DNA from 3 places in the Glutamicibacter endophyticus genome. Region 3 is predicted to be linked to each of the others. Evidence: predicted binding sites of a transcription regulator. Region 3 holds the regulator's gene; each other region holds the start of a gene.
What was found. The regulator LexA, encoded in region 3, represses DNA repair genes until DNA is damaged. The targets are predictions, from matches to a motif close to TCGAACANNTGTTCGA.

Region 1 (9,577 bases), 730 kb from region 3:
GCTCGTCCCATGTGGCACGCAGGTCCACGCGCTGGCCACCACCATGGCGGGCACCATTCTCCACGAGGTTGGCAATAACGCGCACGGCAAGTCCGTAGTCCCCGCTTACGGCGGGACAATCTGCAGGAATCTCTATATCTAGGTGCGAATCACCCAATTGTCCGCTGAGGTCGCGACGGGCCGAGGCCACGAGATCTTCCATCTGAAGCGCGCCGCGATGCACCACGAGGTGTCCCGCCTGAATTCGGCTCATACTCAGCAGGTCCTCGATACGTTCGCTGAGTTTATCGGCCGATTCCTCGACGGTGGCCAGCAGTTCGGCCTTGTCCTGTTCGGTGAGCACCACGTCGCTCAGTCTCAGGCTCGAGGCGGAAGCCTTGATACCGGCCAAAGGTGTTCGCAAATCGTGGGATACGGCAGCGAGCAGGGCCGTGCGCATGGCGTTGCCAGCTTCGAGCTCTTGGGCCTGCACCCGGGCATCGGCGAGCGCTTGATGCTGGAGCACCGTGGCGACACGACCGGCAAAGGCCTCCATCACTCCTTGATCGGAAGCATCTTGGGTGAGTCCGTCGATCAGGAGCATATGTTCGGCATCCACAATCACGGTGCTGTCACAGTCAAAAGGGTTGGGTTTCGGCTGCCCGGCGCTGGCCAACACCCGGCGTGCGGCCGGGTCGTCCGCGCGGGTTGCCAGGCTAACGGCATTCAGCTCGAACGAGCGGCGCAACCATTCGAGCAGGGCAGGAACGCTAATGCCCTCCCGGATAACTCCGCCGGAGAGTTCGAAGAGTGTGTCGGCCTGCCGGCGGGCCCGTCCGGCTTCGGCTGTACGCCGCCCCTCGATGGCAACCACGCGGGCGACTCCGGCCGCGACCAGCAAAAACAGGCACAGCGCAGCGACATTGAGCGGTTCGTGGATGTGCCACTGTCCGGTGGGCGCGGTGAAGAACCAGTTCAACAGCAAGGTGCTAGTCAGCGCGGCGGCCAGTGCGGGCCACCAGCCACCGAGCAGGGCGACGAAGACGACCACGGTGAGCTGGCAGAGAAAGTTCAGCGTCAGCTCCTGCCCGGAGCCTTCGGTGTTCAAGAAGGTGGCGGTCAGCAAGGCCGGCCCGAGGGCCGCTAGACCCCATCCATAGGCCAAACGTGCCCCGTGCGGCCCGTACGGCCGCGGAACCCTGCGCCGAGTAGCCGTACTGGTTGAGTGCGGCAGAATGATCACATCCATTTCTGCACCGGCCTTTGCGAGGCTCGCGGCCAGATCCCGGCGACGAATGCCGCGGGTCGAACGCGAGCGCCCCACCACGATGCGGTCGGCTCGCGCGCTGCGCGCGAAGCCGAGCAATGCGCTGGCTACGTCCTGCCCGATCACCGTATGCCAGGTACCGCCGGCGGCTTCGATGCGCTCGCGCAGCCGCATGAGGTTCTCCCGTTCTTGCTCCGCGGCACCGGGTTCCGGCACGTGCACGGCCATGAGCTCGCCGGACTCTGGTAGGCCGCGCAGGGCCCGCTCGATCAAGCCGCTGGATTCCGCCCGCCCCGAGACGGCAAGTACCGTCCGGGGTGGTTCGCTCGTATCGCTCATCCCTAGTTCCACCGCGGCCATCTCCTCCTGCTGGCAGTTGTCTCCCCAGTGCATCATATGGTGCGGCAGGTTCCGGGCTGTTGCGACGCTAACCAATGATCGGTCGCTCCTCGGGCAGCCGGTACATCAGCATCTTTGAGCGCAGCGCCAGGGCGGTGGCCACAGTGACCATTCCTACGCGGCCACCGAACATCAACAGAATGATCACCCATTGTCCGGCCGGCGGCAGATCTCCGGTGATCCCCATGGATAACCCGACAGTGGCGAAGGCCGAAACACATTCGAAGAGCACCTCTTCGACCGTGTGGGAGGTTACTCGCAGGAGCACGATCATGCCGACCAGCACCGCGCCGATGCCGAGCAAGACCACGCTCAGTGCCTGACGTTGGACCGATTCGCCAATGGCCCGATTACCCAGCGTGACCTGCTCGTGCCCGCGAATCTGGCTCCACAGGGCGAAAGCCAGCACCAAGAAGGTGGTGACCTTGATGCCACCGGCGGTACCGGCGCTTCCGCCACCGATGAACATCAGCATGTCGGTGACAAGAAGGGATTCGGACGAGGCGTCGGCGTAGTCAATGCTGTTAAAGCCCGCAGTACGCGGAAAGACCGTCAGTCCCAGCGCACCAAGTATTTTGCCGCCGGGCGAGAGATGCCCCAGCGTTTCGCTACGGTTCCATTCAAAGCTGGCCAACGCGAGGAAACCCAGCGCCAGCATAATCGCAGTACCCCATACGGTCAGACGCGTGTGTAACGCCCAGCCTCGATGATCCTCATTGCGGCGCAGCAGCTCGATCATCACGGGAAAGCCGAGTCCGCCGCAGACGATGGCCACACAGATCGGAATGATGATCCATGGGTCGTCCACAAAGCCCATCAGGCTGTCGCTGTATGTAGAAAAGCCCGCGTTGTTAAAGGCCGAGATGGCGTGGAAGACACCGGTATAGATGGCATGCGGGATGTCGTGCCCTGTCGCCCAGAACCGCACAGACAGGACCGCCGCGACGGCCAGCTCAATGCCGATGGTAATTTTGGCAACCAGTAACAGCACATGACGCACATCGCCGAGGTTCAGCGAACGGGTTTCCGTCGCTGCCATCAGTTGCCCGCGCAACCCCAACTTCCGCCGCACCAGCAGGGCCAGCAGCGTACCCAGGGTCATGATTCCAAACCCGCCGATCTGAATCAGCCCGAGGATGACCAACTGCCCGAAGGGCGTCCAATAGGTTGCGGTATCCACCGTGATAAGTCCGGTGACGCATACGGCGGACACGGCGGTGAAAACCGCGGTCAGCGGGTCGGCACCGGAGGGGCCGGTCCGTGCCACCGGTAGCATCAACAGCCCGGCGCCCAGCAACACGGCCACGAGAAAGCCCACCGGAACCAGCCGCACCGGATTGTCGATTTGCCAGCGATTTTGCTTGCGAGGTGCCGAGGGCAGACGCTGTATCGTCGGGGGCTTTGGCCGCTGGTAGGAAGGCACGAAGACGACCTTTCGGGATGCTGCTGGAGTTGGCGACCGGCGTGGGCCGTTCTCTTCCAGTTCAGCGCCACTTCGCGTTGAGCGCCCCGGTTTTTAATGCCCGCTTAATGCCTTGAAGCGGAATCTTGACACCCTATTGATGCACCGTGCCACGGGCATCAAGCTGGCCATCCCAGCGTCCACCCTCGCGCGCGTGAGCCTCCGTTTCGGCGCCGGGTGCATCAACGTGTTAGCTACCGCACATGGTGCAGGCAGCGCGTCACCACCCCGAAGACCTCTAGGTCATCCTGCTCGGCCAGCCACACCGGCAGCGGCGATTCATCGCACAGTAGACCAGTGCGACCGGCGCGTGCGACCCAGCGCCGAACCAGCATCTGGCCGTTGAGGCTGAGCACCACAACGCTGCCATCTTTCACCGGCAGCGAGCGATCCACGATGATCTCGTCCGCGTCGAAGATCCCGGCCGAGACCATGGCCTGGCCCTCGACGCGCAGTATGAAGGTAGAAACTCGGTCGCGCACCAGTAAGCGGTTCAGGTCCAATCCGCCATCGAAGTAGTCGCGTGCCGGTGAGGGAAAGCCCATGGCTGCCACCGCTGCCACAGGGCGATGCCCGGCCTCCTCGGGTTCCGGAATCATCCCCTGTTGCATCACCCCACCCCCTAACTAGAACACATATTCGACCTCAGGGTGATTCTAGCAAGTTCCCACCGCTCGGGGCAGGCAAGGGTCGGCACCTATTCGCGGTAGGTTGGTGCCATGAAGATTCTGCTCGTAGGCTGCGGAGATGTCGCCACCGAAGCCGGCCTGCGGTGGCTCGCCGACGGCCATCAGGTCACCGCCTGGCGGCGCACCCCGGAGAAGCTCCCAACCGGTTTCCACGGGGAACGCGTGGATCTCACCGCGGCCGCCGAGTACCCGCGCATCGATGAGGCCACCGACATCGTGGTGTTGACGCCGGTTCCGGCCGCCCGAAACGCGGAAGGGTACCGGCGTAGCTACCTGCAGGTGGCGCAGCGCCTGATCGCGCAACTGAACTCCCAGGCCCCGCGCCTGCGACGCTTGCTGTATGTCTCCTCCTCGGCGGTGCTCGGCGGCACGGACGGAGCGTGGGTCAACGAATCCACTGAGCTGGCCCCCAGCCGTGAGACCTCGCAGGTGCTCGCGGAAACCGAAGAGCTCCTGCGCACTAGCGGGCTTCCCGTATCGATCCTGCGCGCCTCGGGCATCTACGGTCCCGGGCGTACCCGGCTACTGGATCTGGTGCAAGGCGGCACCGCCGTGCTGCCCACCGGCTCGCACTGGACCAACCGCATCCACCGCGATGACCTGGCCAGCGCGCTAACCCATGTCGCCGCCCTGGATGCACCGCAGGACCTGTACATGGTCAATGACGACGAGCCGGCTCAGTTGGCGCAGGTCTATACCTTCCTCGCCGCAGAACTGGGGGTACCTCTCCCGCCGGAGCAGAACGCCGAGCCGACCGCCCGGCGCGGCGGTGACCGCCGCATTTCCAACGCCCGGCTACGCGCGAGCGGTTGGCAACCGGCATTCCCCAGCTACCGCGAGGGCTACCGCGCCATGCTGGCCGGACAGGGAGTGCGCCACCCCTAGCCACGGCCGCAGCCAGTCGCTTAGAACCCGCGGCGCAACGGATTGAACTGCGCGGCTAACTCCGGCACCGGTTCATCGCCGACGATCTGTGCCGCGAGCATCTTGCCGGTGAGCGGGCCGAGGGCCACTCCCCACATGCCATGCCCGCCGGCCACAAACACGCGCTCGGCGTTCGTCTGCCCCACCAGCGGCAACCCATCGGCGGTGCAGGGACGCGCGCCGACCCACTCCTCGGCCCGTTCCTCCCATTCAATACCGGTATATAACGGTGCAACCGCGGCGACGATGGCCTCGATACGTGCCGGTTCGAGTCGATGGTTCGCGTCACGGAACTCCATCGTCCCAGCGATGCGCAAACGGTCTCCCAACGGCGTGCAGGCCACCCGTTGCGCTGGGAAGTAGATGGGACGACTCGGGAGCTGTTCGGGTTGCACGCTGAACGAGTAACCTCGCCCGGCCTGCACCCTGACCCGCACGCCGAAGTCGCGAGCCAGATCACCCAGCCAGGCCCCGGTAGCTAATACCACCCGGCCCGCGGTCAGCGCCCGGCCGGAGCTACCGATGATTTTCACCTGTCGTGCACCGGCACGCACGTCGGTGACCTGAAGGGCCTCGATGATCTGCCCGCCACGGGCGCGCACGCTGTCGGCGAGCGCCGCCAGAAACCTTGGCGGGTTGATGAAGCGCTGATGTTCAATAGCCACACCGCAGCGCACCTGCGGAGATAAGCTCGGTTCCATGGCGCGCAATTGCGCCGCATCGAGCAACCGGAAGTCCACCGATCCACCACTACGCGAGATCATCTCAAACTCCCGTGCAAGGACTGCCCGGTCGGTCTCGGTGCGGAAGGCTGCAAGAAACGGAGTCGCGGCGCGAGTAGGTTCACTCACCCCGGGTCCTGCCGTGTCTGCCTCGCTGAGCTCGGCGTAGGCCTCCATCCCGGAGCCACCAAGATGGGAGAAGACCGCCATGGCTCGCGCCCACTGCCGGGGCGTGCAATGCCAGCCAAAACCAAGCAAAAAGCGCAGGACCCCAAGGTCAAGTCGCGGCGGAATATACAACGCAGAAGCCGGGTCGAGGATCATCTTCAAACCGCTGCGCAGAATTGCTGGCTCGGCTAACGGCAGGGTGAGCGCCGGGGTCAGCCAACCAGCATTACCCCATGAGGAACCGGCAGCCACCACACCTCGGTCCACCACGGTTACGCGGACCCCATAACGCTGTAAATACCAGGCAGTACTTAACCCAACGATCCCGGCACCGACGATCACCACATGTTCCGGCCCAGCGTCCCTCGCCACGCTCCACGCTCCTTGTGTGCCCGACGCGCCCCACACGGGCGCCTGAGTTCACTCTCGCGCGCCACACGAACTTTGGCAATGGGGTGCGCATGCCACCGAATGGCCAGCCACACCATGGCCCTGCGTAGACTTGAAGTAAACCCCGCACTCGTTCGAAGGACTTTTCGCCGATTATGGCCACACGTAAGACCCCGAAAAAGAAGAACACCTCCACCGGACACCCGGCACGTAGCGCCTCCACTGGCACGGCTCCCTTCGAAGCCGAAGTACGTCAGGCCCTGCAGCCTTTTAAGCAGCAGCTTTTCGCACATTTCCAGCGCGAAGGACAGCCCACTAGCGAAACTCGTGCGGCCTTCGAGGGGCTGACGACCTTGCTGACCGTCCATGCTCAGCTGCGCAAGAGCGTCGACGTGACCACCTTTGATGAGAAGGTGCTCGGGGAGCAGCTCGGACACCTGGCTACTCTGGGCTCCGAAGCCTCGCAGGCCGGCGCCGCGTTGCTCAAGCATTATTTAGTCTTCCTCGGTAACAGCGCGAACTTCGGTGGCTCGGTGGACGATTTCAAGGAGACCTTCGAGTTTCTCTCGCGCATGTCGGGCGACTCCCCCATCGTGGTGCCTTTCATGGAGGACGAGGAGGCCAACGCGGCACTCGAGCAGATGCCCTTTGTCTTTGCCGCACGCGAACTGATCCGCTGGGTGGGCGAAGGGCAGCGAACCGATCCGCAGGGCGTACTGCACGACGAGGAGCTCAGCGGGGCCGCCGGAGCCTTGGGCTTGACGGTGACCGTTGAGTCCAATGCCGAGCAGGAACTCACCCAGCCATGGGAGCCAGCCGACGGCACCGTTGTGGCTCAACTACGTCAGATCCCCCGCCTTGCGGCTCTGTGGGATGCGTTGATCGGCACGGCCATGCTGCGCTACGAGGCACCCAACGCGGTTCCCACCGAATCCCTGCGCGAAGCTCTGCTCGGCAGTGCGGGACCGGGCAGCCGCCTGATTAAGGAACTGATCGCCGAGGTTATCTTCTCGCATGTGCTGCTCAACGCACTGGAGACCGAGGGACAGCGTCAGGTCGCGGAAATGGTCGCCGGGGTGCTCACCAACGCCGCCTCCACCCGACCGCCGCGGACGGAGTTCGCCCTGCAGGTTCCGGTCGCAGAAGACCTTCCCGAAGAACAGCGCCACCTGATTCCATTGCTACAGGAGTCGGTTCCACAGGTCGAAGCTCTGCTGCGTATTTTTGAGCGCGAGGGCATGGTGCACATCGAAGAGAACATCGTCGTGCCTGAAGTTCTGCGTGCGGCGCTCGAACGCGCCTTGGAGAAAGTTTCCGATCAGCTCCTAGCTTCGGCCGAAACCGTCGAGCCATCCGGCGAGGCGTAGAACTCACTCTAAAAGGCTAAAGGCAGGGACTCACCCGAAGGTGTGTGTCCCTGCCTTGATCTTTCGTCACGATTACTGTGGCGAATTATCGTATTGCCGCGTAAAAGGTGCATCGCGCCCCCTACGAACGTGGATCAGTGATGGGGGCACTGATCCGTGAAAGATCGGTTCGTAGGGCGGCGCAATACACCTTTAATCACTCCCGGAGCACCTATGACGCCACTCGCAAAACATCATCGGCTTCCCGGTTGTGATCGGCTTTCCACCGATACATAACTAACCTATCGCGTCCGGCAAAAATGCGAAATCATACTTTAGTAGGAGGGTAGCGGTTAGAAAGGGATGGATGCCCGCAGAATCCAGCGGTTTTCCGCGGTACAGGTGGTAAAACTGCCACCAAAGGTGTTCATCCTGTCTTTCATTCCCAGTAACCCACTGCCTCCGAAGGGAAGCGAATTCGACCGCTTTCCATCGGTATTGGGCACGTTGATCATCTCGAGGACCGCAACGGCCCCATTCTTGGACAGATTCAAGGTCACCGGGGAGTTCGGCAGCGCATGTTTGATGATGTTCGTCGTCGCTTCCTGCATCACTCGATACAGCGCGGTTTGCGCCGACCGCGGCAGATGCGCAATTTCCTCATCCACGCTGGAGGTTACCGCAAACCCTGCTTCGCGCAGGCGGGTGCTAAAGACTTCGGCCCCGTGGACTACCTGCACGGTGGTGGCCGCCGGCGCACTGTTCTTCTCGCCCTGTCCGCTGCTCATCGTCCCGTCTGTGCGCAACACATTGAGCATGAGTCGCAAGTCGTGCAAGGTCTCGGAACTCAGCTTGGATATCGTGTCCAAGGCATCGCGGGCGGTCTGCTCATCGCGCGCGAATTTAGCGGCCTTCGACTGCATGGCCACAATAGTGATGTCGTGAGCGACAATGTCGTGCAAATCCCGCGCAATGTTTTTGCGCTCCTCACGTAGCGCCCGCTCGGCCTGCTCCTGGGCCTCGTTGAGGCGTCGCTGATGCTCCGAATTTCGCTGGCTCAAGCGGAAAACACTGCGCGCGGCGACATAGGCGCCAAGGGCCAGGGGAACCAAGACCACCAGAATGAAGGCAGCATCGCCGGCGCGGATAACACTATATGGTACCCAGAGAGCACTGAAGATCAGATACAGGGTGCGCACTCGAGACTTGGTCGAACTAGCGGCCAACGCCATAAATACCAGCAGGGTGATGATCACCATCAGCGGATTATCGAACTCGCTGAGGCCTATATAGAGCGTGGCCAAATAAAGGCCCAGCGTCAGCGTCAGCCAGCGCAAGGCCAAAAGTAGCTCAACACAAATAATCAGCCCGACCACCGCACCGGTGATCGTGGCCTCCGACGACCCATCAATGCCGAACTCCAACAGAGTCATTAGTTCGGAGACCGTGGTCGTCGCGATAAGGACAAGGCCGGACCAGATCACTGCCTGACGGCCTGTGATGGTCAGTGACCTGATCCAACGGGCTACCGCGAAAAGACGAGTTCTTTTTTCCGTGTCCAGTGTGGTTAACCTGCCTTGTCTACTTCATGGGCGATTTAGTCACAGTATTTGCCGTAGGTGCGGCACATCCAATCCCTGAAATCATCGCCCCATCCGGCCGGCTGTGAAGCCTGACTGCCAGAACCACCATAAGCCGCGGAGGCAGGTGCTGCCAGCACCGCCACCGGAGCCACGGCCATCGCCAGCGCCGCGAGCATACTCCGAACTTTCATCATGATCCCCCAACCTGATTACTTATATACTTCAAGACACCGCAGTCTAGACCGGAATATACGAGTCATCAGAGGACACCGATGAACCAAATTAAAGTACTAATCGTGGACGATGAGCCGCTGATCCGCCATGCCTTGGGCACGATTCTATCAACGGATGAGCGAATTTTACTCGTAAATTCTCTAAATAACGGGAAAGACGCGCTGGAGTTTTGCGAAAAGAATGAGATCGATGTGGTCATCATGGATTTACAGATGCCTGTCATGGATGGCGTTACGGCCACCGAGCTGATCAAGAAGCTGCCGCACAGCCCCGCGGTACTGGCAATAACCGCCTTTTCGGCCGACGACTACCTCGTGCCGGTGCTCCTGGCCGGCGCTAGCGGCTACCTGGTCAAAGACAGTGAACCCGATGAGATTGTCGACGCGGTTATCTCGGTTCATCAGGGCACGGCGG
Region 2 (9,577 bases), 930 kb from region 3:
GTGTTCAAGCTTACTCCGCGCCGGGCGGCTAAAACGTCGGTGACCAGTCCTAAAGTGGAGTGCATGATGGGCGGACACCATGCCATGAGCGGCGCAGCCGCGTGGCTGGCATTAACAACACCGGTAGCACTCGGCGCGGCACACCTGGGCTTCGGCGTACTCGAAACCAACCGTTGGGAAACCTTGGCCGGGGCCATTGTCTGCGCAGGTGCGGCGCTTTTGCCGGATGCCGATCATCATGGCGCCACCATCTCTCGCTCGTTGCCACCGATTTCGAATCTCATTACCCGGGTCATTGGCACGGTCTTTGGCGGACACCGCAATGGGACGCACTCCCTGCTCGGGGTGGGGTTTTTCGTCGCGTTGGCGTGGCTCGCCGACCGCTGGTCGATGCAGACCAGCGCCTTCGGGGTGATTTATCCGGGCGCGGCGCTCTTTAGCATCGTGCTGATTTCCTTCGCCGTGAAGACGATGAAATTCATGCCCGAGCTACTGTGCTGGGTGATCGCGCTGTCCGCCGGCGCCTTCGTGGGGATGAACGCCCCAGCCGATCGCGCGTGGTTCCCGTTAGCGGTGGCGCTGGGTGTGATCGTGCATGTGCTGGGGGATATGCTCACCACCGGTGGCTGCAATCTGTTGTGGCCCATCAAGATCAAGTCCCCGCGGTGGTTCCGCAAGATCCCCGGGATTGGCCTGTGCTGGAAGGGCAACGGGCGCATTGCGATCCCCGTGCTTGGCGACACCGGGTCGCAAGCCGAATGGATGCTCGCCAGCGTGCTGACCTCCTACGTGGCGGTGGCGTTACTCGTCGCGTAACGCCACCGGGTGGCGGTCGGTAATCAGCCCATGCGGCCGATGGAGGTCACCGTGAGTACCGGCGCCCCGGCTTCGTCGGAGGCATCCAGATCGACCTCGGCATTGATGCCCCAGTCGTGGTCGCCGGCCGGGTCAGCGAAAATCTGCCGTACCCGCCAGGTACGGCCCTCCTCGGTGACCAGGAACAAGTCGGCGGCGCGGCCGGCCGGTCCGTCGTCAATATCTTCATGCTCGTCGAAGTAGTCGTCCATGAATTCGGCCCACGCATCGGCGTCGAAACCGGCCTCGCCATCGAGCTCGCCGAGCTCATTATCCTTTTCGTCGGCAAAGAGCTTCACGCGGCGGAACATTTCATTGCGCACCATCACCCGGAAGGCGCGACGGTTGGTGGTCAGCCGTTCGGGAGCCGGGGGAGTGATTTCCTCCTGATGCTCCTCCGGCACCTCGCCGCGACTGAGTTCCTCCCACTCGTCGAGCAGCGAGGAGTCAATCTGGCGAATCATTTCGCCGAGCCATTCGATCAGATCCTCGAGGTCTTCGCGTAGCGAGTCCTGCGGCACGGTCTGTCGCAGCGCCTTGTAGGCGTCGGTGAGGTAACGCAAGAGCACGCCCTCGGAACGAGCCAACTGGTAGTACTGGACGAAGTCGGAGAAGCCCATGGCCCGCTCGTACATGTCACGCACCACCGACTTGGGAGCCAGTTCGAAATCGGCGAGCCACGGGGCCCCGGCCCGGTACTGTTCAAAGGCCGACTCGAGCCGTTCGGCCAAGGGCTGCGGGTAGCTGACCTCTTCGAGGGCGGCCATCCGGTCGTTGTATTCCAGTCCTTCGGCCTTCATGGCGGCAATCGCCTCACCGCGGGCCTTCTTCTCTTGGCCGGAGAGCACCTGGCGAGGCTTTTCCAAGGTGGCCTCAATGGTGGACACCACATCTAGGGCATAGCTGGGGGAGTCCGGATCCAAGAGCTCAAGGGCCGCCAAGGCAAAGGGAGACAGCGGCTGGTTCAGCGCAAAGTTCGCCTGCAGGTGGACGGTGAGCTCATAGTAGTTCCCGAATCGGTCCGGCTGCTCGCGGCGCACCACGACCCCGGTGGCGATCAGTTCACGCAGAATGCCCAGGGCGCGCAACTTCAGTTTGCGCTGCGCCGACGGCGTTTCATGATTCTGGGTGAGCAGGCGCACCGCGGCCTCGAAGGCATTATCTTCGCGCTCGAGCAGGTTCAGCAGCATCGAGTGCGAGACCTGGAAGGAGGACTTCAGCGTCTCCGGAGGGGCGTCGACGATCTTCTCGAAGGTTTTCTCGCCCCAGGTCACGAATCCCTGCGGCGGCTTCTTCTTGGGGATCTGGCGGAGCTTGGTCGAACCCTCGCCATGCTTCTTAACGGCCTTTTCCATGGCCTTGTGGTTCTCGATCGCATGTTCCGGGGCCTGTACGAGCACGGTTCCTGCGGTGTCGAAACCGGCGCGGCCGGCACGCCCGGCGATCTGATGGAACTCGCGGGCGTTGAGGATACGGGTGCGGGTGCCGTCGAACTTCGACAGTGCGGTGATCACCACGGTGCGGATGGGCACGTTAATGCCCACCCCGAGGGTGTCGGTACCGCAGATGACCTTCAGCAGCCCGGCCTGCGCCAACTGTTCGACGAGTCGGCGGTACTTGGGCAGCATGCCCGCATGGTGCACGCCGATGCCGTGACGCACCAACCGGTTGAGGGTTTTGCCGAAGCCGGCGGAGAAGCGGAATCCGGCGATCAGCTCCGCGATGCGGTCCTTCTCCTCGCGGGTGCACACGTTGATGCTCATCAACCCGCTGGCGCGATCGATCGCATCGAGCTGCGAGAAATGCACGATGTATACGGGGGTTTGCTTGGTGGAGATCAGTTCCTCCACCGCTTCCTGCACCGGCTCCATGGAGTAGTGGAAGTGCAGGGGAATCGGACGCTGGGTGTGAGCGACGGTGACCGTCGACTTACCGGTGCGTTCGCTCAACTCCTTTTCGAAGCGCGTCACATCGCCCAGCGTGGCGCTCATCAGCAGGAACTGGCTCTGCGGCAACTCGATCAGCGGCACCTGCCAGGCCCAGCCACGCTGCGGGTCGGCATAGAAATGGAACTCGTCCATCACCACGCAGCCCACGTCGGCCCGCGAACCCTCGCGCAGGGCCAGGTTCGCCAGGATCTCGGCGGTGCAGCAGATGATCGGGGCGTCGGCGTTCACCGAGGAGTCTCCGGTGACCATTCCGACGTTCTCGGCGCCGAAGATCTTGCAGAGGTCGAAGAACTTCTCGGAGACCAAGGCCTTGATCGGCGCGGTGTAGAAGCTGATTTGGTCGCGCGCCATGGCGTAGAAATGCGCGGCGATCGCCACCAGAGATTTCCCCGAGCCGGTGGGGGTAGCCAAGATGACGTTACTGCCGGCAGCCAGGTGCATCGAGGCTTCATCCTGGGCGGGGTAGAGGTCGATCCCACGGGTCGCCACCCAACGCCCGAAGGCCTCGTAGATGTCGTCCTCGGACACGTTGGCGGGATCTTGGGGCAGGTAATCGGTGAGCAGCATGATGTCTCAAGCCTATCGGGCCGCCGCGGTTTGTGCGTCACCGCGCCTCGGCCGTGGGTCGCATAGGCTACGAACTATGGAATGGAACCCGACACAGTACGCGCAATTTTCGGATCATCGAAGCCGACCTTTCTTCGATTTGCTGGGACGGATCCCGCAGCTCGATCCGACGAGCATCGTCGATTTGGGCTGTGGGCCCGGGAATATTACCGAGGTACTCGCCCAGCGCTGGCCGCAAGCGCAGGTGCTGGGGTTGGACTCATCGCCGGAGATGGTCGCTCGTGCCAATGCCGTGGCAGCAGCCGAGAATCTCAGCTTCGCCCTGGCCGACGCGGCCAGCTGGGATGTGCCCGAGGGTACCGATCTGTTGGTCTCGAGCGCGATGTTGCAGTGGCTCGACGGGCATCAAGTGCACCTCGAACGCTGGCTGCGGCAGCTAGCCCCCGGCGCGGTGGTGGCTATCCAAGTGCCGGGGAACTTCACCTCACCGTCTCATGCGGTCATGCGCGAGGTGGCGCAGAGCCCACGCTGGGTCGAGAAGTTGCGTGGGGTCCTGCGCCACGGTGACGCGGTCGCTGACCCATCCGACTACCAGCAGTTATTCATTCGGTGTGGTCTCGAGGCCGACGTGTGGGAAACCACCTATCAGCAGTTGCTCACCGGCGCCGACCCGGTGCTTAGCTGGGTGCGCGGCACGGCGTTGCTGCCGGTCAAGGCGGCGCTGTCCGCGGCGGATTACCTCGCCTTCGAAGACGACTATCGTGCGGCGATCGCCGAGCATTACCCTTCGTTCACGGCCCTCGATGGTCAACTGCTGACCAACTTCCCATTTCGCCGGATCTTCATGGTGGGCCGCAAAAACTGACCCGGTTTACCAGCCGCGAGCCTGCCACTCAGCCAGGTGCGGGCGCTCGTCACCGAGCGTGGTGGAATCTCCATGTCCGGGCAACACCAGCGTGGCGTCATCAAAGCGTTCGAAGACCCGCTCGGTGACGTCAGTAAACAGCGACATGAAACGTTGCGGATCATTGCCCGTGTTGCCAACGCCTCCGGGGAATAAGCTATCGCCACTGAGCACAACCACCTGGCCCGAGGAGTCTCGTAGCACGTACGCAATCGAGCCTGGAGTGTGTCCGCGCAGGTGAATCGCTTCGATGATCACGTCACCCAGCTCAATGTGTTCGCCATGGCGCAACGGATGCGAGGTCTTGATGCCGCATTCCTGCTCGATACCCGCGACGTCGTCAGCGCCCGCATAGGTGGGGACCGGGTACCGGGAGCTCAGCTCGGCAAGCGCCCGCACGTGATCCCAGTGCTGGTGGGTCGTCGCAATGCCCACAAGCTCGGGATTGGGGCCGTCCGCCGATGCCTCGGAGAGTAGGCCTGCAATGGCTTGGATATCGTCGGCGGCGTCCACGAGGAGTTGTTGACCGCTCGCCCGCTCGGTTACCAGGTACACGTTATTGTTCATCGAGGAGACGCTGACCCAGCGAATCACCACGTCGTTAAGTACAAGTTCAGCCATGGCTCCAGCCTACGTCTCCCGAGCAGACCTGCGCGATAGGCTCGGGGGCGGAGAAGCAAATGTGGCAAGGAAGGGATCCCGTGAGCGAACTGGAGTTCATTAGCGTCGATAACACATTGGAGACGGCGCCCTATCAGCAGGTCCGTGAACAGTTGCTCGGTGCAATCGCCTCGGGGCGCTTGGCTCCGGGTACCCGTCTACCGTCCGTGCGGGCGCTCGCCGGACAGGTCGGTCTGGCGGTGAACACGGTGGCGAAGGTCTATAAGGAGCTCGAAGCCCAGGGAGCCGTGGTCACAAGGGGGCGGCACGGCACCATCGTGCAGGCCGGCGCCGAGGCCGGCGAGCAGGCGGTTTCGGACGCGGCCGCCGATCTGGCGCGGGTGGCCCGGACGTGGTCGGTGGATGAGGAACGTGCGGTGAAGTATTTGCGTGCGGCCTTTAGTTCCCTGCCGGACTAGCGTCCAAGCGTCGGGGATCTGTGCCGGAGCCAAGCCTGACATCGGCAAGTACAATGCGTGCCTATCACTACCTTCGGGCCACGCGCCGAGTTGCCCGCGTCGGGTTGTCGCGCCGGGGCCAAGATTTCGGGACCCTAGTGGTCCAAATGCGCGAGCTTAGGCGGTTGCACGACGGTTCGTGATTCCGTGCCCCGTAGTGAACCGCAGCGGCTTGGTGACCTCGTGGACTCAAGTCACCGCGTTGGAAGAACCGCCTCGGAAAACTGTGCTGAAGAGAACACCGATTCGAATCAATTTTCGATTATTATGGCAGGGTGGCTACTACTGCAGAGAGCAAAACCTTGGATCTTTCGCGCCTGATCGTCAAGGGCGCCCGCGAGCATAATCTGAAGAACGTCGACCTGGATCTGCCGCGCGACGCAATGATCGTGTTCACCGGGCTCTCCGGATCGGGCAAATCTTCGCTCGCCTTCGACACCATTTTCGCCGAAGGGCAGCGTCGCTATGTCGAATCGCTCTCGGCCTACGCGCGCATGTTCCTCGGCCAGGTGGATAAGCCGGATGTTGACTTCATCGAGGGGCTTTCCCCGGCGGTATCCATCGACCAGAAATCCACGAGCCGTAACCCGCGCTCGACGGTGGGTACGATCACCGAGGTCTACGACTACATGCGTCTGCTCTGGGCGCGTGTGGGACGCCCGCACTGCCCGGAATGTGGCGAGCCGATCTCCAAGCAGTCTCCGCAGCAGATCGTCGACCAGCTACTCGAGCTACCGGAGAAGACACGCTTCCAGGTACTCGCCCCGGTGGTTCGTGCCCGCAAGGGTGAGTTCGTCGACCTGTTCGCCGAGCTGTCCTCCAAGGGATTCGCCCGTGCCCGCGTGGACGGGGAAACCATTCAGCTCTCCGAACCGCCGAAGCTGGCCAAACAGTACAAGCACACCATCGAAGTGGTCGTGGACCGACTGGCCATTAATGATTCGGTGCGACAGCGGCTCACCGACTCGGTGGAAACGGCGCTGAATATTGCCGAGGGTCGCGTGGTGATCGACTTCGTCGACCTGGATGCCGAGGACCCCAAGCGTACCCGGGCCTTCTCCGAGAACCTGGCCTGCCCCAACGAGCACCCGCTGGCCATCGACGAGATCGAGCCACGTACCTTTTCCTTCAACAATCCCTTCGGTGCTTGTTCGGCCTGTAGCGGTATCGGCACCAAACTCGAGGTCGACGAGCAACTGATCGTTCCGGACCCCGAGGTGACCCTGGCCGAGGGTGCGATCGCCCCGTGGTCGTTGGGCAAGGCCACCACCGAGTACTGGAACCGGTTGATCGAGGGCCTCGGCAACGAACTGGGCTTCACCATGGACACCGCCTGGAAGGATCTGCCGGCCAAGGCCCGTGCCGCGATCCTGGGCGGCAAGGACCATAAGGTCGTGGTGCAGTACCGCAATCGGTTCGGTCGCGAACGCAAATACTCCACCGGCTTCGAGGGTGTCATCTCCTACGTGCACCGCAAGCACCAGGAGACCGAGTCGGATCACGCCCGCGACCGCTACGAGCAGTACATGCGGCAAATTCCGTGCCCGACCTGTGGCGGGGCACGACTCAACCCGGCATCCTTGTCGGTGCTGGTCGGTGGCAAGTCCATCGCCGCGGTCTCCGCCATGGACCTGCGTAGTGCCAGTGACTTCCTCACCAGCCTCGAGCTGACCGAACGTGAGGCGAAGATCGCCGCCCAGGTGCTGAAGGAAATCGGCGCGCGTATGAAGTTCCTGCTCGACGTCGGGCTGGAGTACCTGACGCTGGAGCGTGCCGCGGGCACCCTTTCCGGCGGTGAGGCTCAGCGCATCCGGCTGGCCACGCAGATCGGGTCCGGTCTGGTCGGGGTGCTCTACGTGCTCGACGAGCCCTCCATCGGCCTGCATCAACGCGATAACCGACGCCTGATCGATACCTTGTTGCACCTGCGGTCGTTGGGTAACACGCTGATCGTGGTGGAGCACGACGAGGACACCATCGCCGAGGCGGATTGGATTGTCGACATTGGCCCGGGCGCCGGTGAACATGGCGGCGAGGTGGTGCACTCCGGATCCGTGGAGGGCCTGAAGGCCAACACCCGCTCGTTGACCGGCGATTATTTGGCTCGTCGTAAGCAGATCGAGGTGCCGGCGACCCGTCGCGCCGTGGACCCAGCGCGGATGCTCACCGTCGTGGGCGCCTCCGAGAATAACCTGCGCGACGTGTCGGTGGATTTCCCCTTGGGTGTGCTCACCGCGGTGACCGGCGTTTCCGGCTCCGGTAAGTCCACCTTGGTCAACGACATCCTGTACAAGGTGCTGGCCAATAAGCTCAACGGTGCCAAGCAGGTGCCGGGTCGGCATACCCGGGTGCGTGGGCTCGAGCATCTGGACAAGGTCGTGCACGTGGACCAGTCGCCGATTGGCCGAACCCCGCGTTCGAACCCGGCGACCTACACCGGGGTGTTTGATCACGTCCGTAAGCTGTTCGCCGAAACCCAGGAGGCGAAGCTGCGCGGCTATCAGCCGGGCCGTTTCTCCTTCAACGTCAAGGGCGGACGCTGCGAGGCCTGCTCGGGCGACGGCACGCTGAAGATCGAGATGAACTTCCTGCCCGACGTGTATGTGCCCTGCGAGGTATGCCACGGGGCGCGCTATAACCGCGAAACTCTGCAGGTGCATTACAAGGGCAAGACCATCGCCGATGTGCTGGATATGCCGATTGCCGAGGCCGCGGAGTTCTTCAGCGCCTTCACGCCCATCGCCCGACACTTGAACACCTTGGTGGATGTTGGACTCGGCTATGTGCGCCTAGGACAGCCGGCCACGACACTCTCGGGCGGGGAGGCGCAGCGCGTGAAGCTGGCCGCCGAATTGCAGAAGCGTTCGAACGGACGGTCGATCTACGTACTTGATGAGCCGACCACCGGCCTGCACTTCGAAGATATCCGCAAGCTGCTGACCGTGCTGCAATCGTTGGTCGACAAGGGCAATACCGTGCTGACCATCGAGCACAACCTCGACGTCATCAAGTCGGCAGACTGGATCATCGATCTGGGACCCGAGGGCGGTTCCGGAGGCGGCATGATCCTGGCGACCGGCACCCCGGAGGACGTGGCCCGGGTGCCCGAATCGCACACCGGAGCCTTCCTCGCCGAAATTCTCAACGAACCGGTGGGCAGTGCGGCCACGAAGGGCTAAAAGCGTGGCGGCCACCCCCGAAATATGCCCGCACAGGCATCAATTGGGCATGTGGTGGCCGCTTCGTGGGAAGATAGGCTCGTGGAAAACTCGACAGCCTGCGTGCTCTTTGACCTAGACGGCACACTTGTGGACCCGGCGGGAGCCATTACCTCGGGGATCCGGCAAGCCCTGCGGTCCAATGGGGTGGCCGATCCGGGGGAGGACGCCGTTGAGTCGTTGGTTGGTCCGCCGCTGCGGATCGGGCTCGCGGAACTCCCGGGCGTTACCGCACAGAATCTTGATAAGATCATCGCCGACTACCGGCAAGAGTACGCCGCTCGTGGCATGGCCGCTTCCCGCGTCTACCCGGGCCTTCGTACGTTGTTGCGTGACCTCCGCGCGAGCGGTGTGCACGTGGCCGTGGCGACCGCGAAACCCGAACCCATCGCCCGGGAACTGATCCGCGTACAGGGGCTGGACAGCGACCTCGACGCGATCTACGGCAACGACGACGAGGGCGGGGCGCATGGGACGAGCAAGGCCCATATTGTCGCCCGCGCCTTGGCCACCTCGGCGGTGGACGCCAAGCGCACGGTGATGGTGGGGGACCGTCATTACGACCATGACGCGGCGCAGGCGCATGGACTAGGCTTTATCGGCGTGCTGTGGGGATTTGCGCAGGACGGGGAATTCTCGGCGGTCGAGCATCTCGCGGCGGATGCCACGGAACTGGCCGAACTGCTGGGCCTAGACGGTCACGGCATAGATCACACTTCGCAGGAACTTCAGGAGGACCCGAACGCATGAGCCTTTACACCATGACCCGCTCATCCATTCGGGTAATGCTGCACACCATGTGCCGGCCGGAAATCATCGGGCTGGAGAACGTGCCAAAGGACGGGCCACTGATCGTGGCCTCAAACCACCTGTCGTTTTTGGACTCCATCATCATTCAGGCGCTGACCCCACGAAGCGTCTCCTTCTTCGCCAAGGCCGAATACTTCACCACCCCCGGGTTGAAGG
Region 3 (9,577 bases):
AGTAGGGCCTCCCCACCCGGGGCAAGCCGCGGCAGCCAACGTAGGAGCAACTCATGTAGGGCTTCTTTACCGATACGAATCGGAGGGTTGGACCAGATAGTGTCGAATTCGAGGTCCTCGGCAATGTCATCCGGCGTACCTACCTGAACGCGGTCAAGGTTCAACGCCTTGGCATTGCGCCGCGCCAAATCAATAGAGCGCTCATTGACATCTACGGCAAAGACCTCGCTGTCGGGGGCGAGCAGTGCCGCAGTAAGCGTAATGGGTCCCCAGCCACAACCGATATCCAATACGCGTCCACGTGGTGGAGCCACATATTCCAGCAATACCGCAGTACCTTTGTCGAGACCACCGGGGGAAAAGATCCCTGGGGCAGTCATCACTTCGCGTTCGGCGCCGGCGAGGGTGACGCGTAGCGTCCGTCGTTCATCGTTTGAAGCCGGCGACGCGCTGAAATAGTGATCCGAGGTCATGATGGAAGATTATCGGTTGGCACGGTGGTGGCCAAACATAGTGAGCCACACAATATAGATCGACGGCGACTCAAGTGATAGAGTTTTCTCTATGACTCTGATCTACAGCTAATTAAGCCGCCGATAACGGTAGCCGCTCCGCCAGTTTTTGGTGCACCTCTCTTTGGTGCGCGCTGGTACTTGATGAGTGCGCGTGGACAGAGTCATTAGCTATAGGTCGTCACCGAACGTGGCACCTAGGCATCTTGTGTACTTGGACACTGCACCCCTTCCGGCAGCCGTTGGCATATCTCTGCAACTCCTCACCATTGTGCTGAACAACCGGAGGCTCATAACCATGACCGAACATCTCGATGCCACAACTGCCACCTCGCAAAATCAGGGGCAAGCACACTATTCTGTAAAGCGACAAACTTCTAAGGGGACCATGACTAACTCTCAGTCGCACGATCACGAATCCGCGCCGATGGATGACGCGCAGATTCAGGCGGCCATTGATCGTATTCTTGCCGCCGATAGCGCCGATGCGCCGCAGGTGCACCACTTCGGGCAAGACGAATCGAAAGATGTGCTCGGCGGTCGTGCCACTGCGCTGAACCGATTCTCGGTATCGCGCTCGACCTTCGACGGCGAACAGGACGACCTTGCCGATCGCCATGCTCTGCGACGCGTGGCCGGATTGTCCACCGAACTCGAAGACGTGACCGAGGTCGAATACCGCCAGCTACGCCTGGAACGGGTTGTTCTGGCGGGGATCTGGACCGAAGGGTCGGTTCAAGAAGCGGAAAATTCCCTACGCGAATTGGCCGCGCTGGCTGAGACCGCGGGCTCCGAGGTGCTCGACGGAATCGTGCAACGTCGAAGCAAGCCCGATCCCAGTACTTTCTTGGGCTCCGGCAAGGCTGCCGAACTGCGCGACATTGTCGCCTCTACCGGGGCAGATACCGTGATTGTCGACTCCGAGCTGGCACCCTCGCAGCGCCGCGCACTCGAAGACATCGTCAAGGTGAAGGTCATCGACCGGACCGGACTGATTCTTGATATCTTCGCGCAACATGCCAAGAGCCGCGAAGGTAAAGCGCAGGTCGAACTTGCGCAGCTTGAGTACCTTTTGCCGCGCCTGCGTGGTTGGGGCGATTCCATGTCTCGGCAGGCCGGTGGCCGTGTCGGTGCTGCGGGTGGCGGCATCGGTTCACGCGGTCCTGGTGAAACCAAGATTGAACTTGATCGTCGTCGCATTCGTGACCGCATGGCGAAGCTGCGGCGTGAAATCAAGGCGATGAAGCCCGCACGTGAAGCCAAGCGCGCAAGCCGTAAACGTAATGAAGTGCCGGCCGTCTCTATCGCCGGTTACACCAACGCGGGCAAATCTTCCTTGCTCAACCGCCTGACGAACGCTGGGGTCCTGGTTGAAAACGCGCTGTTTGCGACCCTGGATCCCACTGTGCGCCAGGCCCAAACCGCCGACGGGATGGGCTATACGCTCGCCGACACGGTGGGCTTCGTCTCCAACCTGCCGACTCAGTTGGTCGAAGCATTCCGTTCAACGCTCGAGGAAATCGGCGACTCGGATCTGATCCTGCACGTGGTGGATGCCTCGCACCCGGACCCCGAAGCGCAGATCCGTGCCGTACGCACCGTGCTTTCCGAGATTGACGCGTTGAATATCCCGGAAATCATCGTGCTGAACAAGGCTGACGTCGCCGATCCGTTTGTGATCGAACGGGTACGCAATCGCGAATCGAATTCGATTGCGGTTTCGGCCCACACTGGCGAAGGCATTGATGCGCTTCTCGAGTTGATTAGTGCCTCGATTCCGCGGCCCAGTGTGCAGCTTGAAGTCCTGATCCCCTATGACCGTGGTGATTTGGTCTCGAAACTGCACCGCGACCAGTCGGAAATTTTGGAAAGCGAGCATCGTGAAGACGGCACTCGCATGATCGTCAAGGTTCGCGAATCCCTCGCGGCGGAATTGGAGCCGTACAACCTTCATGGATAAGCAAGAGCAGGCCCTTGGGCTGCTGCAAGCCGCCGTGGAATCCATGGGTGGGCAGGTTCGCCCCGGTCAGCAGGAGATGGTCAAACACGTCGTTGAGGCGTTGGACGAAGAACGTCATCTGCTGGTGCAGGCGGGTACCGGAACGGGTAAGTCGATGGGCTACCTGATTCCGGCGCTGGCTTATGCACAAACCTCGCCAAAACCCGTGATCGTCTCCACCGCCACGTTGGCGTTGCAGTCTCAGATCGTCGGACGTGATGTGCCGCGTCTGCTCGAATCGCTCAAGGGCAAGCTCTCGCGCCCCATGGATGTGTCCTTGCTCAAGGGACGCTCGAACTATTTGTGCCAATATAAGCTCGGCGGCGGCTACCCGGATGAAGACGAGGGCGCGCTGTTTTCCATGGATGAGAAACCCGCGGCCTCTGGCACGGTGTACTCGCCGCTGGCTAATGAAGTCATGAAACTTCGTGAATGGGCCGAACGCACGGAAACCGGGGATCGCGATGAGTTGGTTCCCGGGGTCAGCGATAAGGCCTGGCGGCAGGTCTCCGTCTCCGCCATGGAGTGCCTAGGATCGCAAAAATGCCCGATGGCAGACGAATGTTTCTCGGAAATGGCGCGCGCCCGTGCTTCGGAAGCGGATGTGGTGATTACCAACCACGCCCTGCTCGCCGTCTCGGCCTTCGAGGGGCTGAACGTGCTTCCGGATTTCGACGTGGCCATCATTGATGAGGCACATGAGCTTCAGGACCGCGTGACTTCTTCGGTCGCTGGCGCGCTTTCTGCTCGCATGGTGCTGACCGCCGCTGGCGGGGCGAAGCGTCACTGCGCGGTGAACGTCGATGAACTCACCAAGGCGGCCCACAAACTTGAAAAGTCGTTGACTGGCATCCCCACCGGCCTGATGGATAAGGGATTGCCGGAGGAGATGGGCATCGCGCTGAACGACATCGTCGAGCAGTCCCGCTTGGTTCTCGCCTTGACTAAACCCGAGGCTAACGCCCCGGCCGACGGCGGGCGACAGACGGCTCGTTCCCAGCTGCAGGCCATTATGGATGATGCGATTCGCATGTTGGAGACCGAAGAGCGACGCGAAGTGCTCTATACGACCCGTCCCCGTGAGTTCGTGGATGGTCGCGGCTACGTAGAATCTGACCCGGGCACCCCGGCCACCCTCAATGTCGCGCCGTTGTCGGTGGCTGGCAAGCTCCGTGAAGGGTTGTTCGACGGACGCACCGTGGTTTTGACGAGCGCCACCCTAGCCATTGGTGCGCAGTTCGATTCCGTTGCCGGATCATTGGGGTTGATGGGTGCCGGTGCCCCGAGCTGGGAGGGCGTGGACGTCGGCAGTCCTTTCGATTATCCCAAACAGGGCATTCTCTACGTGGCGAAACACCTGCCCAAGCCTGGTCGCCAGCTCTCGGCCGAAACCCTCGACGAGATCGAGGACCTCATCGCCGCCTCGGGCGGTGGGGCATTGGTGCTCTTTACTTCTAAACGGTCCGCCGAGGAAGCAGCCGAGATCCTACGCCCTCGTTTGGACACTGAGATCCTCTGCCAGGGTGAAGGCAGCATGAAGTCGCTCGTGGAGCAATTTGCCGCCGACCGCGATAGTTGCCTGTTCGGCACGATGACTCTCTGGCAGGGCGTCGACGTCCCGGGCGACTCCTGTCGACTGGTGATTATCGACAAGATTCCTTTCCCACGCCCCGACGACCCCATCTCCAAGGCGCGTACCGAGGATATTGCCCGGCATGGCGGGAATGGGTTCATGCAAGTCTCGGCCACCCACGCGGCCATTCGTCTCGCACAGGGTGCCGGACGTTTGATCCGTTCGGTTAACGACAAGGGTGTTGTGGCAGTGCTCGACTCCCGTATGGCCACCGCACGCTACGGAACCTTCCTGAAGGGCTCGTTACCGCCGATGTGGCCTACCGTCGATAAGAAGACGATCCTCGGTGTGCTGAAGCGCCTCAAGCCCTAGAGAAACGGTGAGGTTCCAGTGGAGTCCTTTCGATCACTTGCCGCCGGCGCGGCCCGCGATACACACGCGCGCTTTGGACGTCACCTCGCCGGACTACCCGGTACATTCATTGGACGAAGCCACGATAGGCAAGACGATACCCGGCACATTCGCGACTTAGGGCCCTGGAACTACTGGTGGCAGGCGCACTATTTGGATGCGATCGTTGACGATGCCGAGCTGTGGCTTGCATCAGGGGAGCGGCTCCGGGCGATGCAGGAAATCCGGCGGGCTAAGGCGTTGCTACGCGGAATCTTCTTGCGTAATCTCGGCAAATTCCCGAATGCCTTCTACGACGACATGGCGTGGCTTGCGTTGGCGGCGCGTCGTCTGGAACGCCTCACCGCAGCTCTTCCGGGGCAACGGGCCCCGTTGGCTTCCCTGGCGGTCCATCAGCTGGGTCGGGTTCTAGCAGCGGCCGGAGATGACCGTTTGGGTGGCGGAATTTACTGGAATCGCTCAAGAGACTTCAAAAATACGCCGGCCAACGGCCCGGCCGCGCTTTTGTTTGTTCGTACCGGACGCTATACGGCGGCCCGCGCGCTGATGCAGTGGCTCAATGAGCATCTGTTCGACACGGCTCGCGGCCTCTACTTCGATGGTCTGCGTCTGAAGGATGACGCCGTAGATCTCGAACCGGCTATTTACACCTACAACCAGGGCACAACTCTGGCCACGCTGTGTGCCTTGGGTATGCCCGAGGATCTGACGCGTGCGGCCGACTTGATTCACGCGATTCGTCGTGAATTGGCTGACGAGCACGGCTCCTTGCCGATCTCGGCGGCCGGCGACGGTGCACTATTTACCGGCATCCTGTGCCGCTACTTGGCACTGTCCGCAGGTGACCGGCGACTTCCCTCCGAGGTGCGCGATAAGGCGGCGCAGATGGTGCGCAGCACCGCGCAAACGCTGGTGGAACGGCAGGAGATTGAACTATCTGCGGTCGTGCAGCGCTGGATGATTTTCAACGCCGCGTGCCGGTTGAGCCCGGCGACCTCGATACCGAACGCCTAGAGCGAGCGCATCACCGAAACAACGCGGCCCATAATGGCGGCACTGTCGCCCAGAATTGGCTCGTAACGGGAATTCTGCGGCAACAGCCACGTATGCCCATCGCGCTGCCGGAAGGTTTTGACCGTTGCTTCCTCGTCGAGCAACGCCGCCACAATGTCACCGTTTTCGGCGGTCTGCTGCCGACGCACGACAACCCAGTCGCCATCGCAGATGGCAGCATCAACCATTGAATCGCCCGAGACTCGCAACATAAAGAGTTCGCCATGACCGACCAACTGCCGAGGGAGCGAGAAGACGTCTTCTACGGTCTGCTCGGCCAGGATCGGGCCACCGGCGGCGATACGCCCTACTAGCGGAACCATCGTGGTATCAGCCGAGGTACTGAGCTCGATGACTTTGGACTCTTCTGCCGGGCTGGGTTCCTCGGCTGCCGGTGCAGGTGCCGATCCATCTTCGCTTAGCTGCAATGGAAGGAGGATCTCCATGGCTCGCGGACGACGCGGATCACGTCTGATGTAGCCCAACTTTTCCAACTGCCCCAGCTGATGCGTCACGCTTGAGAGGCTTGCCAGTCCGACCGAGTCGCCAATCTCACGCATTGATGGCGGGTAGCCATTCTTCCCGATAGCGCGCTGAATTGTTTCGAGAATCTTCTTCTGACGAATAGTCAGGGATCGAGCGTTGGATCGCGGAGTGCGTTGCGATGCTGACATGAGTTTCTGCCTTCCCTAAGCCTTCTGATCCCGCCGGTGAAAGACAAACTGTCGGGGCCGAATGCTGTGATGTTTCCATTGCTCGATTACTTCGAAATCTTAGTAGAAGATGACTCCTCTTTCAAAGATTTGTTCGAAGGTGTCTGGACAACGTCGATCGAGCGGTGTTAGAACAGATGTACTACTTCCGAATACATGTTCGAACTAGTTGTTCGAATTCGAACTCGGATCACTCGTAGCCACACATGAGGAGAAAACATCATGGGTACTCTTGCGTTGGACGCCACCACCAAGGCCGCTCCCTTGAAGATCAAGATCAATCGTCGCGGTTGGGCCGTGCTGGTAGGAATCCCCGTATTTGCGCTGACCGTCGCCGCGGCTTTCTCCGTGGCCATGTTCTTCAATTCCGCACAGGCCAGTTCCGCCGCGCCGCAAGGGCAAGAGTTCGTTGAAGTGACCGTGATTCCTGGAGACACGCTGTGGGATCTGGCTCGTGAACACGCCGGAGAGCACGATATCTACTCCGCTATGCAGTACATCAGTGAGATCAACTCCATCGAGTACGGCGCGATTCAGGCGGGCGACACCCTGCAGATCCCGGTTCTCGACTAGCCTGTTGAAGTGCGGTTTATTACCTAGTAGCGACCTCGATTGAAGCGGGAGGTCACTACGCGACTAGAATTAAACCGTGAATGACCGCAGTGAACTTTTGAGTCAGCTGCCCTTACGCGAGAATCTCCGAGGGCTTTCTCCCTATGGCGCGCCACAGATCGACGTGCCCATTCAGCTGAACGTCAACGAGAACACCCATCCATTGCCCGAGGCAGTAGTTCGGGCCATTAGCGATGAGGTAGTGGCAGCGGCAACCACACTGAACCGATATCCAGACCGGGAATTTACCGAACTCCGCGAACGTCTCGCCGACTATCTGGGTCACGAGTTAGCCGCCGACAATATCTGGGCGGCCAATGGGTCCAACGAGATCCTTCAGCAGATTCTGCAAGCATTCGGTGGTCCAGGACGTAGCGTAATGAGCTTCGTTCCGACCTATTCGATGTATCCGCTGCTTGCCAGTGGCACCGACACCACCTTCATCGCCGGGACCCGTGATGAAGATTTCGAACTAACCGCCGCATCGGCAGCAGCCCAGGTGCGCGAGCACCGACCCAATATTGTCATCCTTTGCTCGCCGAATAATCCAACCGGTACGGCGTTGGGGCTAGATGTCATCGAGGCCGTATATGAGGCGTGCTCCGAAACCAACGCCATCGTCGTTGTCGACGAAGCCTATGCCGAGTTCTCCTTGGCTGGAACGCGTTCGGCGCTGACCCTGCTTGCCGATCGCCAACGGCTGATCGTAACGCGTACCATGTCGAAGGCTTTCGCCCTTGCTGGTGCTCGACTGGGCTATCTTGCGGCCGCGCCCGAGGTCACCGATGCCATCCGTCTGGTACGTCTGCCGTACCACCTTTCCGCGGTCACCCAAGCTACTGCCATTGCTGCGCTGAAGAACGTGGATCTACTTTTGGCGGAAGTCGAAGCCATCAAGGTGCAGCGTGACCGGATCGTGGAACGACTCAAAGAACTTGGGCTCAAGCCATCGGTGAGCGATTCGAATTTTGTGTTTTTCGGCGGGCTCGACGATCCAGAGGCCATCTGGCAGGGACTTCTGGAAGCAGGCATTATCGTGCGAAACAACGGGATCCCCGGAACTTTGCGCGTGACGGCCGGTACCGAAGCCGAGACGACGGCCTTCCTCGACCGACTGGCCGAGCTGTTGGACGCAGCGAACTAGCGAGAACGAACTACCGCAAAGGAAATAATGACTGCCGAACTGATTGGCGCACGTCGGGCACGCATGGAACGCGTGACTAGTGAATCCTCCGTGTTTGTGGAACTGGACCTCGATGGGACCGGCACCAGCGAGATCTCCACCAGCGTTCCGTTCTATGACCATATGCTCACCGCGCTGTCCAAGCACTCGCTGATCGACCTGACAGTCCGCGCGACCGGGGACACGCATATCGACGTGCACCACACCGTCGAGGACGTTGCGATCACCATCGGCGAAGTTTTGCGCGTGGCCTTAGACAACAAGGCCGGTATCCGTCGCTTCGGTACCGCCTATGCGCCCTTGGACGAGGCGCTGGCACGTGCCGTTGTAGATGTCTCCGGGCGCCCTTACCTCGTCCACGGGGGCGAGCCGGCCGGTCAGGAGTACCACCTCATCGGCGGGCACTTCACTGGTTCCATGACGCGCCATGCCTTTGAAGCGATTACCTTCCACGCCCAGATTTGCGCGCATATCGAGGTACTTTCAGGTCGCGACCCGCACCATATTGTCGAGGCACAGTTCAAGGCCTTTGCCCGGGCGCTACGCGAGGCAACTGAACCCGATGCCCGCATGGGTGACCAAATCCCGTCGACGAAGGGTGCACTGTAAGCATGACTGCAAAGAAGGTCGTCGTACTCGAGTACGGTTCTGGCAACGTTCGCTCCGCGGTCCGTGCATTGGAGGCCGCCGGGGCCGACGTCGAACTAACCGCTGACCCGAAGGCGATTCAGGACGCCGACGGTGTGGTGGTGCCCGGGGTGGGAGCCTTTGCCGCCGTGATGGACGCACTGAAGGCCAGCGGGTCATGGCGTTGGATCGGTCGGCGCATTGCCGGCGGTAAGCCGGTACTTGGCATCTGCGTGGGACACCAGGTGTTCTTCGAACGGGGCGTCGAGCATGGGGTGAAAACCGAGGGCCTCGGTGAATGGCCTGGCGTGGTCGAGCGTCTGAAGGCCGATGTCATCCCGCACATGGGCTGGAACACCGTGAAGGCTGCCGAAGGGAGCAACCTTTTCAAGGGCATCGAAAACGAGCGTTTCTATTTCGTTCACTCCTATGCGGTGCTGGACTGGGCGTTTGACGTAACGCAGCCGGCGATGACTCCGCCGAAGGTGACCTGGTCAAACCACGGGAGCGATTTCGTGGCCGCGGTAGAAAACGGCCCGCTCTCGGCTGTGCAGTTTCACCCGGAGAAGTCCGGAGAGGCCGGCCAGAAGCTACTGCGCAACTGGTTGGCGAGCCTCTAATATGTGGTCCGTAGTACTTCTCGGACTCGCCGGATTCCTCGGCGGTGGAGCGCTATCGCTACGTAAGCAGAGCGCACATATTTCTTGGCAGATTGCCCTTTGGGTGCTGGCCGTGACCGCAGTTGTCGCCGCCTGGGCCCTGACGTACTAAGAACTTCAAGGAGAAGACAAGCAATGAGCGAGCTACCCATTCTTGAGCTGTTGCCCGCCGTAGACATCGCCGGGGGACAGGCGGTGCGTCTGGTGCAGGGTGAAGCCGGCTCCGAAACCGGCT

Region 1: a site for LexA is predicted at 3,735-3,750, ahead of ACJD00_RS02110 (LexA family protein). Genes of this name have one in related genera too.
Region 2: a site for LexA is predicted at 5,640-5,655, ahead of uvrA (excinuclease ABC subunit UvrA). Genes of this name have one in related genera too.

What each region holds. Positions count from the first base shown of each region.
Region 1 is NZ_CP174200.1:415,592-425,168, reverse strand. Features, by position in the region: gene ACJD00_RS02120 (ATP-binding protein) at 1-1,642, opposite strand, end outside; gene ACJD00_RS02115 (TrkH family potassium uptake protein) at 1,674-3,068, opposite strand; gene ACJD00_RS02110 (LexA family protein) at 3,302-3,718, opposite strand; gene ACJD00_RS02105 (SDR family oxidoreductase) at 3,827-4,681, shown strand; gene ACJD00_RS02100 (NAD(P)/FAD-dependent oxidoreductase) at 4,702-5,982, opposite strand; gene ACJD00_RS02095 (hypothetical protein) at 6,156-7,367, shown strand; gene ACJD00_RS02090 (sensor histidine kinase) at 7,700-8,779, opposite strand; gene ACJD00_RS02085 (hypothetical protein) at 8,944-9,123, opposite strand; gene ACJD00_RS02080 (response regulator) at 9,226-9,577, shown strand, end outside.
Region 2 is NZ_CP174200.1:2,080,391-2,089,967, reverse strand. Features, by position in the region: gene ACJD00_RS09735 (metal-dependent hydrolase) at 64-816, shown strand; gene ACJD00_RS09730 (DEAD/DEAH box helicase) at 840-3,371, opposite strand; gene ACJD00_RS09725 (methyltransferase domain-containing protein) at 3,448-4,236, shown strand; gene ACJD00_RS09720 (MBL fold metallo-hydrolase) at 4,243-4,896, opposite strand; gene ACJD00_RS09715 (GntR family transcriptional regulator) at 4,977-5,354, shown strand; gene uvrA (excinuclease ABC subunit UvrA) at 5,669-8,572, shown strand; gene ACJD00_RS09705 (HAD hydrolase-like protein) at 8,654-9,361, shown strand; gene ACJD00_RS09700 (lysophospholipid acyltransferase family protein) at 9,373-9,577, shown strand, end outside.
Region 3 is NZ_CP174200.1:1,146,338-1,155,914, forward strand. Features, by position in the region: gene ACJD00_RS05440 (class I SAM-dependent methyltransferase) at 1-473, opposite strand, end outside; gene hflX (GTPase HflX) at 901-2,472, shown strand; gene ACJD00_RS05450 (ATP-dependent DNA helicase) at 2,465-4,456, shown strand; gene ACJD00_RS05455 (glycoside hydrolase family 76 protein) at 4,475-5,509, shown strand; gene lexA (transcriptional repressor LexA) at 5,506-6,222, opposite strand; gene ACJD00_RS05465 (LysM peptidoglycan-binding domain-containing protein) at 6,484-6,834, shown strand; gene ACJD00_RS05470 (histidinol-phosphate transaminase) at 6,911-8,017, shown strand; gene hisB (imidazoleglycerol-phosphate dehydratase HisB) at 8,045-8,665, shown strand; gene hisH (imidazole glycerol phosphate synthase subunit HisH) at 8,668-9,303, shown strand; gene ACJD00_RS05485 (hypothetical protein) at 9,305-9,454, shown strand; gene priA (bifunctional 1-(5-phosphoribosyl)-5-((5-phosphoribosylamino)methylideneamino)imidazole-4-carboxamide isomerase/phosphoribosylanthranilate isomerase PriA) at 9,478-9,577, shown strand, end outside.